Linked DNA regions of Thermogemmatispora onikobensis. The protein of the gene in region 1 binds, or shares a complex with, the protein of each later gene. Links are inferred from orthologs where the notes say so. Each region holds a gene or a part of one and is shown in the gene's direction. Other genes may lie near its edges.

Evidence for each region.
Region 2: rny (region 1) and BGC09_RS19375 share a complex: the UniProt entries of both Bacillus subtilis proteins name them as parts of the possible RNA degradosome complex. The link is inferred for Thermogemmatispora onikobensis from one-to-one orthologs.

Annotation. Positions count from the first base shown.
Region 1 is NZ_BDGT01000012.1:12,625-18,411, reverse strand. What follows is about bases 1-2,846. They hold rny (ribonuclease Y), read left to right. Parts: upstream 1-563; coding sequence 564-2,129; downstream 2,130-2,846. Other genes in these bases: BGC09_RS07355 (PHP domain-containing protein), read left to right, coding at 2,265-2,846; BGC09_RS07365 (NUDIX domain-containing protein), read right to left, coding at 1-307. In the rest of the region: more of BGC09_RS07355, read left to right, coding at 2,847-3,152; lepB (signal peptidase I), read left to right, coding at 3,308-3,895; BGC09_RS07345 (methyl-accepting chemotaxis protein), read left to right, coding at 4,581-5,787. UniProt on the Bacillus subtilis protein: Endoribonuclease that initiates mRNA decay. Initiates the decay of all SAM-dependent riboswitches, such as yitJ riboswitch. Involved in processing of the gapA operon mRNA, it cleaves between cggR and gapA.
Region 2 is NZ_BDGT01000060.1:16,635-21,493, forward strand. The notes cover bases 1,488-4,270. They hold BGC09_RS19375 (6-phosphofructokinase), read left to right. Parts: upstream 1,488-2,163; coding sequence 2,164-3,378; downstream 3,379-4,270. Other genes in these bases: BGC09_RS19370 (mycothiol-dependent nitroreductase Rv2466c family protein), read right to left, coding at 1,488-1,870; BGC09_RS19380 (sodium-translocating pyrophosphatase), read left to right, coding at 4,230-4,270. In the rest of the region: BGC09_RS19365 (beta-N-acetylhexosaminidase), read right to left, coding at 1-954; more of BGC09_RS19370, read right to left, coding at 1,238-1,487; more of BGC09_RS19380, read left to right, coding at 4,271-4,859. UniProt on the Bacillus subtilis protein: Catalyzes the phosphorylation of D-fructose 6-phosphate to fructose 1,6-bisphosphate by ATP, the first committing step of glycolysis.

The DNA of each region.
Region 1 (5,787 bases):
TAATCCAGTGACGGCCCAGCTCCTGATCGCGATGCTCAATAGTCGCTCCACGCTTCAGCAGACGCACCTGCTGCGGCCCCAGGCCGGTCTCTTCACGGATCTCCGTGTAAGCCTGCTCCTCGGGACTGACCCCCGGCTCGATAAAGCCACTGATGCCGGCCCAACGTCCTTGATAGCTGCCAACCCGCTGGCTGCGCTGGACGATCAGCAGCCGGGGCCCCCCAGGCTGGTCGAAACGCAGGAGGAAGCTGGTGACAACGGGCGTGGGACGCAGGGGAGCAGTGGACTCCGCTGGTTGCTGTGTCATGATGTGACTCCCGTAGAGATTGATTGCACGAAACTAGAAAAGGCTGCGAACCTGCTAGAGAAACAATCGATCTTCTCAATTGAGCGTTCTTGACAGCCTCTCAACGCTCTTATATAGTATGCTTGGCGTACTATACGCCTTCTATATAGTATACTTAGCATATACCGTCTCTCGATACGATGGAACATAGCACTCGGTCACCACAAGCCCGGCAGGCGGGCCTGTTTGCCCTTTATCACTCTGGAGGTAGGCTAACGTGACGCCGACCATCATCGCCATCCTCGCAGCGGGCATTATCCTGGCGGCGCTCCTTGGAGCCGGGATCGCACTCGTCATCGGATACCGTTTAGGGGAGGCACGAAATAAAAGCAAGTTTGAGGAGCGTCTCCGGCTGGAGAAAGAGGCCAGCGAGCGTCTTCTCCTCGAAATGCAGCAGCAACAGCGAGAGGCCCTGCGTGAGGCGCGAGAAGAGACAGCCCGTTTCCGCGCTACCATTGAGAGAGAAAACGCCGAGCGGCGGACCGAGCTGCAGCGTCAGGAGCGGCGACTGCAGCAGAAGGAAGAGAGCCTGGAGCGGAAGATCGAGGCGCTGGAGCAACGCGAGCGGCGGCTGCAGGCGCGCGAGCGAGCCGTCGAGGAGCTGCGTCAGGAGGTCGACGAGCTGAAGCGCCAGCAGGAGGTCGAGCTCGAGCGCATCTCCCACCTGAGCGAAGAGGAGGCCCGCGAGCTGCTCTTGAGTCGCATGGAGGCCCTGGTTCGGACCGAAGCCTCGCGGCGGGCGCGCATCATTGAAGAGGAAGCGCGCGAGCAGGCCGAGGCGCGGGCGCGCGAGATCATCACCCTGGCCATCCAGCGCTGCGCCTCCGACCAGGTCTCAGAAGCCGTTGTCTCGGTTGTCCCCCTGCCCAATGAAGAGATGAAGGGGCGCATCATTGGGCGGGAGGGTCGCAATATTCGCGCCCTGGAGGCCGCGACCGGCGTTGATCTCATTATTGACGACACACCGGAAGCGGTCATTCTTTCGGGCTTTGATCCTGTGCGTCGCGAAGTGGCGCGCCTGGCCCTTAACCGTCTGATCCTCGACGGGCGCATCCATCCCACGCGCATCGAAGATGTCGTAGCCAAGGCCCAGCAGGAGGTCGATACTATCATCCGTGAGGCTGGCGAGCGGGCGGCGATGGAGGCCAATGTTCACGGCCTGCAGCCCGAGCTGCTCAAGATCCTGGGCCGGCTCCACTTCCGCACCAGCTACGGTCAGAACGTCCTGGCGCACTCGGTCGAAGTGGCCATCCTCGCGGGCACCATCGCCCACGAGCTGGGGGCCGACGTCAACGTCTGCAAGACCGCTGCGTTGCTACACGACATTGGTAAGGCCATCGATCAAGAGGTCGAGGGGCCGCACGCTGTTGTTGGCGGTGAGATTGCCCGTCGTTTCGGCAAGTCGCCCAAGATTATTCATGCGATGGTGGCCCACCATGCCAGCGAGATGGAGCCTCAGAGCCTGGAGGCTGCTATTGTCCAGGCTGCCGATGCCATCTCGGCGGCCCGGCCCGGGGCGCGGCGTGAGACCATCGATCTCTATCTCAAGCGCCTCGAGGCCCTGGAGAGCATTGCTAACTCTTTCCCCGGCGTCGAGAAGTCCTTTGCCATTCAGGCTGGGCGCGAGGTGCGCATTATCGTCAAGCCCGAAGAGATCGACGAATACGGTGCCAATCGTCTGGCCAGCGAGATCGCTCACAAGATCGAAGAGAGCCTTGACTATCCCGGCCAGATTAAGGTCTGTGTGGTGCGCGAGACGCGCGCCGTTGACTATGCCAGGTAAATCGCCTGGCCTGCTCGAAACCAGGAGCAAGGAAAGCGCCTGATGTGGCCAGCGGCGAGCGCGAGCAGACCACAGCTGTGGTCTGCTCGCTGCCCTCAGCTGCGATCACGCCGGGTCAATCAGGCTGGAGGAGATATGACCGATTACGCCGCCATTGATCTGCACACGCACTCAACCGCCTCGGACGGCCTCTATACGCCGCGGGACCTGGTCCAGCAGGCTCGCGAGGTGGGGGTGCACGTGCTGGCCCTCACCGATCACGACAGCACAGAAGGAGTGGCGGAGGCCGCGGAGGCTGCCGCCCAGCTAGGCATCGATTTCATCCCAGGCATTGAGATCAACACCGAAACCCCCGCGGGCGAGGTCCATATCCTTGGCTATTTTCTACACTACCAGCAGGAGGCCTTTCAGCAGGCTCTGCGCACTCTGCGCAACGCCCGCCAGCGCCGTGGCCAACGGATGGTCGAGCTGCTCAACGAGCAGGGTATCGCCATCAGCTGGGAGCGCGTGCGCGAGCTGGCCAAGGGAGCAGTTGGACGGCCTCATGTGGCCCAGGCCCTGGTCGAGGCCGGCTATGTTCAGAGCATTGAGGAAGCCTTTGCGCGCTACCTCAGCAAAGGTTGCCCGGCCTATGTACCGCGCTACAAGCTGTCGCCCCAGGACGCGGTGCGCCTCATTGTCAGCGCCAGGGGTCTGCCAGTAATCGCTCACCCCTTGGAATTACCAGGCCCTGAGATCCTGCGGCAGTGGCTCCCTGAGCTATGCGCGCTAGGGCTGGTGGGCCTGGAGGTCTACTATGGCCCTTATACCGCCGAGCAGGAGGAGCTGCTGCTCTCCCTGGCGCGCCAGTTCGATCTCATCCCCACAGGGGGCAGCGACTACCACGGCCCTGGCATCCATCCGACGCCCTTGGGGGGCCACCCCGTGCCTGCCGAGAGCGTGGCGCGTTTAAAAGACGCAGCAGCGGCTCGCAGCCAGCAGACGCCGCCCCCATTCAGGTTGCCGGAATCAGCTGCTGACTAAGTCTGGCTGCCACCTTCCCAACGCCCACAGGCACGCTTTCTTTTTTGTTAGCGGACCAGGGAAGAAGGGCCTCCCCTGGCGACCCTTCTTCCAGCAAGATCACCCAGCCAGCATCGACTCGACCTTACGATAGAACAGGAGGCAAGGCAAGGGTTTTGAGCGCGAAACCAGAGAAAGAGGAGCGGGGCCGTCGGCTCCTGCGCGACCTCCTGGAAACGGTGGCATTGACGCTACTGTTACTCCTCGTGGTACGCCTGACGGTCCAGCACTACTATATCGATGGACCAAGCATGGAGCCGACACTGCACAACCAGGAATATATCCTTGTCGATCGACTCGCCTACCTTTTTCATCCGCCTCAGCGCGGTGACATCATTGTCTTTCACTACCCACGCGACCCGAGCGTAGACTATGTGAAGCGGATTATTGCCATTCCCGGCGACACGATCACTGTCATCGGCCAGACCGTCATTGTCGATGGGGTCACCTTGCGCGAACCGTACACGAATCCCGACGATCCAGCCAGTCTGGCAGTCTATCCGCCGATTCGCAACCTGGTAATCGGCCCCGACCAGTACTTCGTGATGGGCGATAATCGCGGCGACAGCTCCGACTCGCGTCAATGGGGGACCGTGCCCAAACAGGACATCGTCGGCAAGGCTACCCTGGTCTACTGGCCGCTGGGAGCCAATAACTTCGGCCTGCTACCCGACGAGAGCAGCGTCTTTGCCGGCATTAAATGAAGAGGCGACAGATCCCATGCCGTGAACCACAGGCAATGCAGGCCCCACGCACAAGCCAGGCCCGCCGCCGCCGCCGCTGATCCCTGGCAGAGGAGCTACCGGTTCTGCCCCCCCACGAATGACAGAGCCTGCGGCTCCTCTGCCACTGGCTTTTTTGGGGTCACATGCCCGAGCAAGCACAGCCCCAGCAGGAAATCCCACAGCCGGAGGAAGAGCCAGATAGCCCCTTGCTGCTCTTCATGGGCAAAAAGGGAACGGCTGGGCCGAGATGAAGGGAGCTCGCCAGAAGGAAGGAGGCGCGGCAGCCAGCAGCAAGCACCCTATGAGGGGAGGGTGCTTGCTGGAAGCAGCCTTTTCGGCTATCGTTAATACAGTGTAGCGCAGGCAGCGGTTCGCCCACCTCCGTCGCCTCTCTGGCGGCAGAGCTTGATCGCTTTCTACCCCCAGGCTGTCGGCGCCACGCATCTAGGAAAAAGAGGGTACTCTCTCATAAGAGAGTTTCAAAATTGCCCAGGGTGGAGTACACTACCTTGGGAGTCTTTTGTCAGGTTGTTCCAGGTCTCATTGACGTTTGCCCATACATCAACAACAGGCTGGCAACGGCAAGGTCCATTCCTTTCAGCAATACAGATCATTGCGTACCTTCTTAGAGGGGGCGAGAGCTGTCATGAGAGCAATTACGCGAATGCCTATTTTCCTCCGGCTCTTCCTGGCCTTCGCGCTGGCTGCGATCATTCCCGCCATCGTGATTATTGTGCTGGGAACCTTCTTTTTGAATACCCTGACCGTCCACGGCCAGGCCATGCAGGTAGCCAACCAGGCGACGACGGTCTCCATGCAGGCCATGTCTGACCTTGAGCGCATGAATGCGCTGCTGGGCCAGTACCACTCAACGCTCTATGCCAACGAGGGTCCCTACGGCCTCAACAATAGCGCCATGACCCGCATGGCCACCTCTGCCGAGACCGAGATCCTCGACCTGGAGCATAGCTTCGGCAACGAGTTGAGCACCTACCAGCAGAATTTCATGTTGGGGTCGTCTCCTAACATGGACAGCGTGCGCCGGAGCCTCCCGGGAGATATCAATACCCTGGTCGCCAACCAGGCCCAGATCTTCCACATGGCCAGTCAGCAATGGTCGGATTATAAGCAGGCCCAGGACGCCGAGCTGACAGCGCTGAAAGCCAATCTCCCGCACGGCCAGACCCACAGCCTCCTCGAACAGGCCAACACCAGGTACGCCTCGCTCCTCAAAAGCTGGCAGCAGCTTGTGACCACCACCCAAACGATCAGCAATGAGGTGACCACCATCGGCTCTAATCAGATTGGGATGATCACCCTGGGAACGGTCATCGCTATCCTGGCCACGGCTATGGTGGTGATCACCATCGGCTATATCATTAACCTGACAATCACCCGCCCCCTGCGCCAGCTCGCCAACCTGACCAAGCGCATCAGCAAGGGCGATACCACGGCCCGCGTCAAGATTAATAGCCGCGATGAGATCTACATTGTGGCGAATTCGATGAACAACATGCTCGATAACATCGTGCGCTTGATCCAGGAGACCCAGGCCCAACGCGATAACCTGCAAGCCCAGGTGGAGAAGCTGGTGAGCGAGGTCAGTGGCGTCGGTGAGGGCGACCTGCGCGTGCAGGCCGAGGTGACGGCTGATGCCCTCGGCGTGCTCGCGGACTCCTTTAACTACATGGTCGAGGAGCTGGGGAATCTGGTGATCCGCGTGAAGACGGTGGCCCGCGAGGTGGAGCAGACGACAAGCCAGCTGATCGATGGCATGACCCAACTAGTGGAAGAGGATGATATGCAGATCCGCCAGATCAGCGAGGCTGCGGTCGAGGTCGAGCAGATGGCCGAGGCCAGCCGCCGCGTGG
Region 2 (4,859 bases), on another replicon or contig:
AGCAGGATTGGCAAGATTGAGAAATTCTTTAGAAGCGTGGGGACTGGCCAGATCGGGACGGTATTGGGTCAGGGCCAGATCGTGAGCCGGGGTATCAATTTCGGGAATAATGGTAACAGCATGCGCCTGGGCCAGCGCCTGCAAGGAGGCCATGTCTGTCCAGCTATAGGCCCCATCACGCGCTGCCAGGCCGGGAAAGCGCGCGCTCTGGAGTCGGAAGGCCGCATACTGTCGTCGCCAGTCAGTTCGCTCACCAGCACCTGGGGCGTTGTCATTGAGGTGAAGCTGGAATTCGTTCATCTTAAACCACGAGAGGAGTCGCACATAGTCCTCTAGCAAGGCAGGAGAAAAGTAGCGCCGTCCCACGTCCAGCATGAAACCCCGTACGGGGTAACGGGGATAATCACGCGCCAGACCTCGTGCCAGCTGGCTTTTAACAGGGTCTTGCATGAGCATCTGCAGCACCGTGCGCGTGCCGTAGAACACCCCCGTCTCAGTGTGGGCGCTGATCGTCAGACTATCGGCGATCAACAGCACATAGCCCTCGCTGCCAATCCTCGCATCATCATTCTTCAATGTAAGTAAGAGATCGCCGCTGCCAGGGGCCTCCTGTGTAATGATGGGCAACCGCAGGCCGGAGACGGCCTGCAAATCTTGCTGAAAGACCGCGGCTGTAGCGCGCAGGCGGCTTGCTGAAGAAGGATCGAGCACGATGCGTGCCCCGGAGGTCAAAGTAAAGGTCCCCAGGCCCCCATGCCATTCGCGCAGCGTTGGGATCACCAGGGGAGGAGGATTGACAGAGGTCGGCAAGGAGGCCAGAAAAATCACCAGGCGGGCCCCCACCAGGAAGAGGCCCAGGAGGGCCAGCAGCAAAGCACCAGTCAGGCGCCAGGTCAGGCGCCAGTGGACTGGAGGCCATCCTTTCTTAAAGAAGGCCAACTGAGGCAAAATCACGAGTAAGCTCTCCGCGCAGTCACCAGGATAGTTCGTGTTCCATTGTAGTACCTGCCGTCCGCTTTTACTAGTAGGGCAAGCTGATTAGCCGAATCGTACCATATTATCCCTTTTCCTGATGGGAGCTGAGAGCCTGAGCCAGGGCAGAAGAAGAAGAAGAGGCGGAGGAGGGACCAGACAAAGAGTGGGTCCGAGAGAAAGGCTTCCCCAAACCATGATCAGGAAGACTCTTGCCCTCGGACCCAGGTCAGAACAGTATAGATGATGGATCGACCCGACCGATCTACTCAGCGATCGGCTCGAGCTTGACGCCGATGCGCTCGCGCTTCAACTCATAGAGATTCGGCTGGCGCAAGGCCCAGTAGAAATGGTCCCAGTACTCGCCGGCCTCAGCGCCACGTGGGACCTGGATAATCACCGGACCATAGAACCCCACCTGCGAGCCTTCCAGGGCAATGGTTGGCACGCCAAAGGCGTGGTAGCGCTCAACCGCTTCCTGGTGATCAGCCTCTACCTCACGGATCGTTGACTCGTCAGCCAGCGCCTCATCAACCAGACCCGCATTCAAGCCGGCCCGCTCCAGCGCGGCGCGCACGCCAGCCGCCTCAGAGACACTCTCGCGGCGACCATGCTGGGCCGCACCCAGCGCCAGATAATAACGTTCTACGCCTTCATTGCCCTCGCGACGCCGCACCAGAGCCAGCGTGCGCAGGCCAGCCCAACCGTGATCTTCATAGTTCGGCTGCGCTCCCTCCTTGCGATTGACCAGCTCCAGGCTGAAGAAGCGCCAGGTCACAGCCACCGGGCGAACCTGGCGCACCTCGCGCATCCAGAGCGCCGTACGCCAGGCCAGCGGGCAAAGCGGATCAAAATGGAAGTTCACCTTAATGGGAATGGCAGATTCTTGCTGAGCCATAGGACGACAAAGACTCCTCTAGCCAATGGGTAAAGTAAAACAGTGGTGTTGCAAGAGGCACCAGAGAACGAAATGACTGTTATCACCATACAATCTGGAGCACAGGCCTGTCAAGGCAAGGGAGGGCGCGACAAAGCGACACAGCAGAGCCCAGGCCCCAGCCCTTGCTTCCGGCCCGACCGCGCCTGCTTTGCCAATGGTCAGTCACCTATTTACCAGAGCCGCCGTTTATGAGATACTGCAGAAGGCAAACATCCCTAGCATCCCTAGGAACTCAGGAGGGACAGGAAATCATGCCAGGACAGATCAAAAGCCCCGTCCGCACGCTCGGCGTCTTGACCGGCGGGGGCGATGTGCCGGGGCTAAACGCCGCCATCAAAGCACTGGTCTACCGGGCGGAGACGCTGGGGATCAGCGTCATCGGACTCCGCTACGGCTGGAGGGGCATCACCTTCCTTAACCGCAATCGCCCACGCGAGGAGCAGATCTTTCGCGCCGAAGACCCGCAAACCTGGGACGATCACTACTTGCTGCCGCTTCATCGGCTCAATACCCGCACGATCGATCGCCAGGGCGGAACGATCCTGCTCTCAACGCGCACTAATCCCGCGCGCGTGCGCGTGAGCGAGCTGCCCGAGCATCTCAAGCACCGCGGTGAGGGACGCGCCCCGCAGGAGTATCTGGATCTGACCGATGAGGTTCTGGCCAATATTGAGTTTCTAGGCCTGGACGGCCTGGTCGTCATCGGCGGCGATGACACACTGAGCTACGGGGCTGTGCTTGGGGCAAAGGGAGTCCCGGTTTGGGGCATCCCGAAGACCATGGACAACGATGTTCCTGGCACTGATTACTGCATCGGCTTCCAGACGGCTATCAACCGCGCAAGCGAGTTCATCGGGCGCCTGCGCTCAACCCTCGGCTCCCACAGCGAGACAGCACTCTTCCGCCTCTTTGGACGCGATGCCGGTTTCACCGCCCTGGAAACGGCCATCGTGACCTGGGCCGACCGCCTGCTGATCCCGGAGGTGCCGGCCAATATCGATCACCTGGCCGAGCTGGTTGCCAACGACCGGCGCAATAATCCTAACCACTATTCGATCGTTGTGCTCTCCGAGGGGGCTAATCTGGGCATTCCCGTACCGGAGATCGGTCCGGCGGATGCCTATGGTCATCGCAAGAAGGCTAACGTGGCCGAGTTCCTGGCCGGCCAGCTGGGCGAGCGCCTGCCAGGCGTGCGCTTCTTGCCGATCGATCTGACGTATATTCTGCGCAGCGGCGAGCCAGATGTCTACGATCGCCACATGGCCATCTATTTCGCCAATATGGTCATGAGCCTGGTGGAGCAGGGCATTCACGGCGCGATGGCCGGCCACCGCGAGGGCAAGATCATCTACACCGATCTCCCTGGGAAAGATAAGCCGCCACGGCGCGTCAATCCCGATGACTACCATCCAACTCGCTATCGCCCGCGCTTTGAGCAGATCACTGGTCCGTATATGCCATTGTGAGACCAGCAGCATCTTCACCCTGGCCGGGATAGTACCCGGCACAGAGCGGGCGAGCAGATCCCGCGACCTAAGAGAGTGGGGCGTGGAGTGGCAGGGCGCTCTTCCTATCCTCTCAGCAGTAACGTAGGGGATCGGTGAGGTGTAGACAGGCGCACAGCGTCGGCGTTGCCGTTGACAACAGCAAAGAGGCGGCTTCGCCGATCCCTCTTCGTAAGCCAGCAAGCGCCAGGCTTCTTTTTCTCTCATCTCTTCTCAGCGCCTGGCTTTCCAGCGGGCCTAAAATACGAGGCCCTCATCCCTCGCACGAGCTGGCTGGCTCGCCCGGCTGCCCAATTGGAAGCAAAGGCGGCTGCTCTTCTTTTTGCCATCCCGCCCGGGCAGAGGAGCTTGCCTTTTTCTCCACAGCACTGCACTGCCTCACGCAGCTAGAGTACTGGCCCTGGCAACGGCCACCGGGGTTGATGAGGACTACCCTCCGCGCAGGCCCAGGACGTCCTGGACAGGGGAGGGGCCTATTGATTATGACTCGACCATTTGCTGTGTAATTACAGGGGTTTGCCATCGACTATAGATGTCAGCAGCAAAGGGGGAGGACAAGGGGAACAAACGGCGTTTTGTGGGCCTGATAAGGGTCTTTCAGAGCCAGCCTAGAGGCAGCTTTAGCTATTTTTCAAACTTGACGAAAGACAGGATAATATGATAAATAAGAATAATGTTCTACTGCTAGCATCGTCAGTCCGCCCGCACCAGGGCCTTGCTACTTCCTGCTGTCACGGCCATCGCCAGATTGTTCTGGCCTCACTTTGAGCTGGGTGTTCGTTTTGACACTATCTGCCTTCCAAGGAGGTTGAATGGTCTATTACATCTTGGTCCCCATCGGTGTGGGACTTCTCGCCGTGCTGTTTGCGGCCTTTTTGATCAACGACGTGCTGCGGAGAGATACAGGTACGCCTTCAATGCAGAAGATCGCGAATGCCATCTTCTCCGGCGCAACCGCCTTTCTCAATCGGCAGTATCGCACCATCGCGTTGCTGGCGATCGGTGCGGCTGTGCTGGTGGCAGCCGCCCTGGCGCTCCTTGGCCAGGGTACGCTGGCTGCACGGTTCAATCTGGCCTGGCACACCGCTCTCGCTTTTCTGGTGGGAGCGCTCTGCTCTGGTATCTCGGGCTATACAGGCATGTACGTTGCCGTGAAGTCCAATAGTCGCACCGCCAGCGCGGCGCGCCGCAGCCTGGGCGAAGCCCTGGTCGTAGCGCTGCGCGGGGGAGCCGTTTCCGGCTTCCTGGTGGTGGCGCTTTCGATACTGGGTGTCTCTCTGCTCTTCACCATCTTTGGCGGCCTGTCCAGCCCGGCCACGACGCCGTCGTTGATCGTCGGCTTTGGCTTCGGTGCCAGCTTCGTGGCCCTCTTCGCTCAGCTCGGCGGTGGTATTTATACGAAGGCCGCCGATATGGGGGCGGATCTGGTCGGCAAGGTTGAG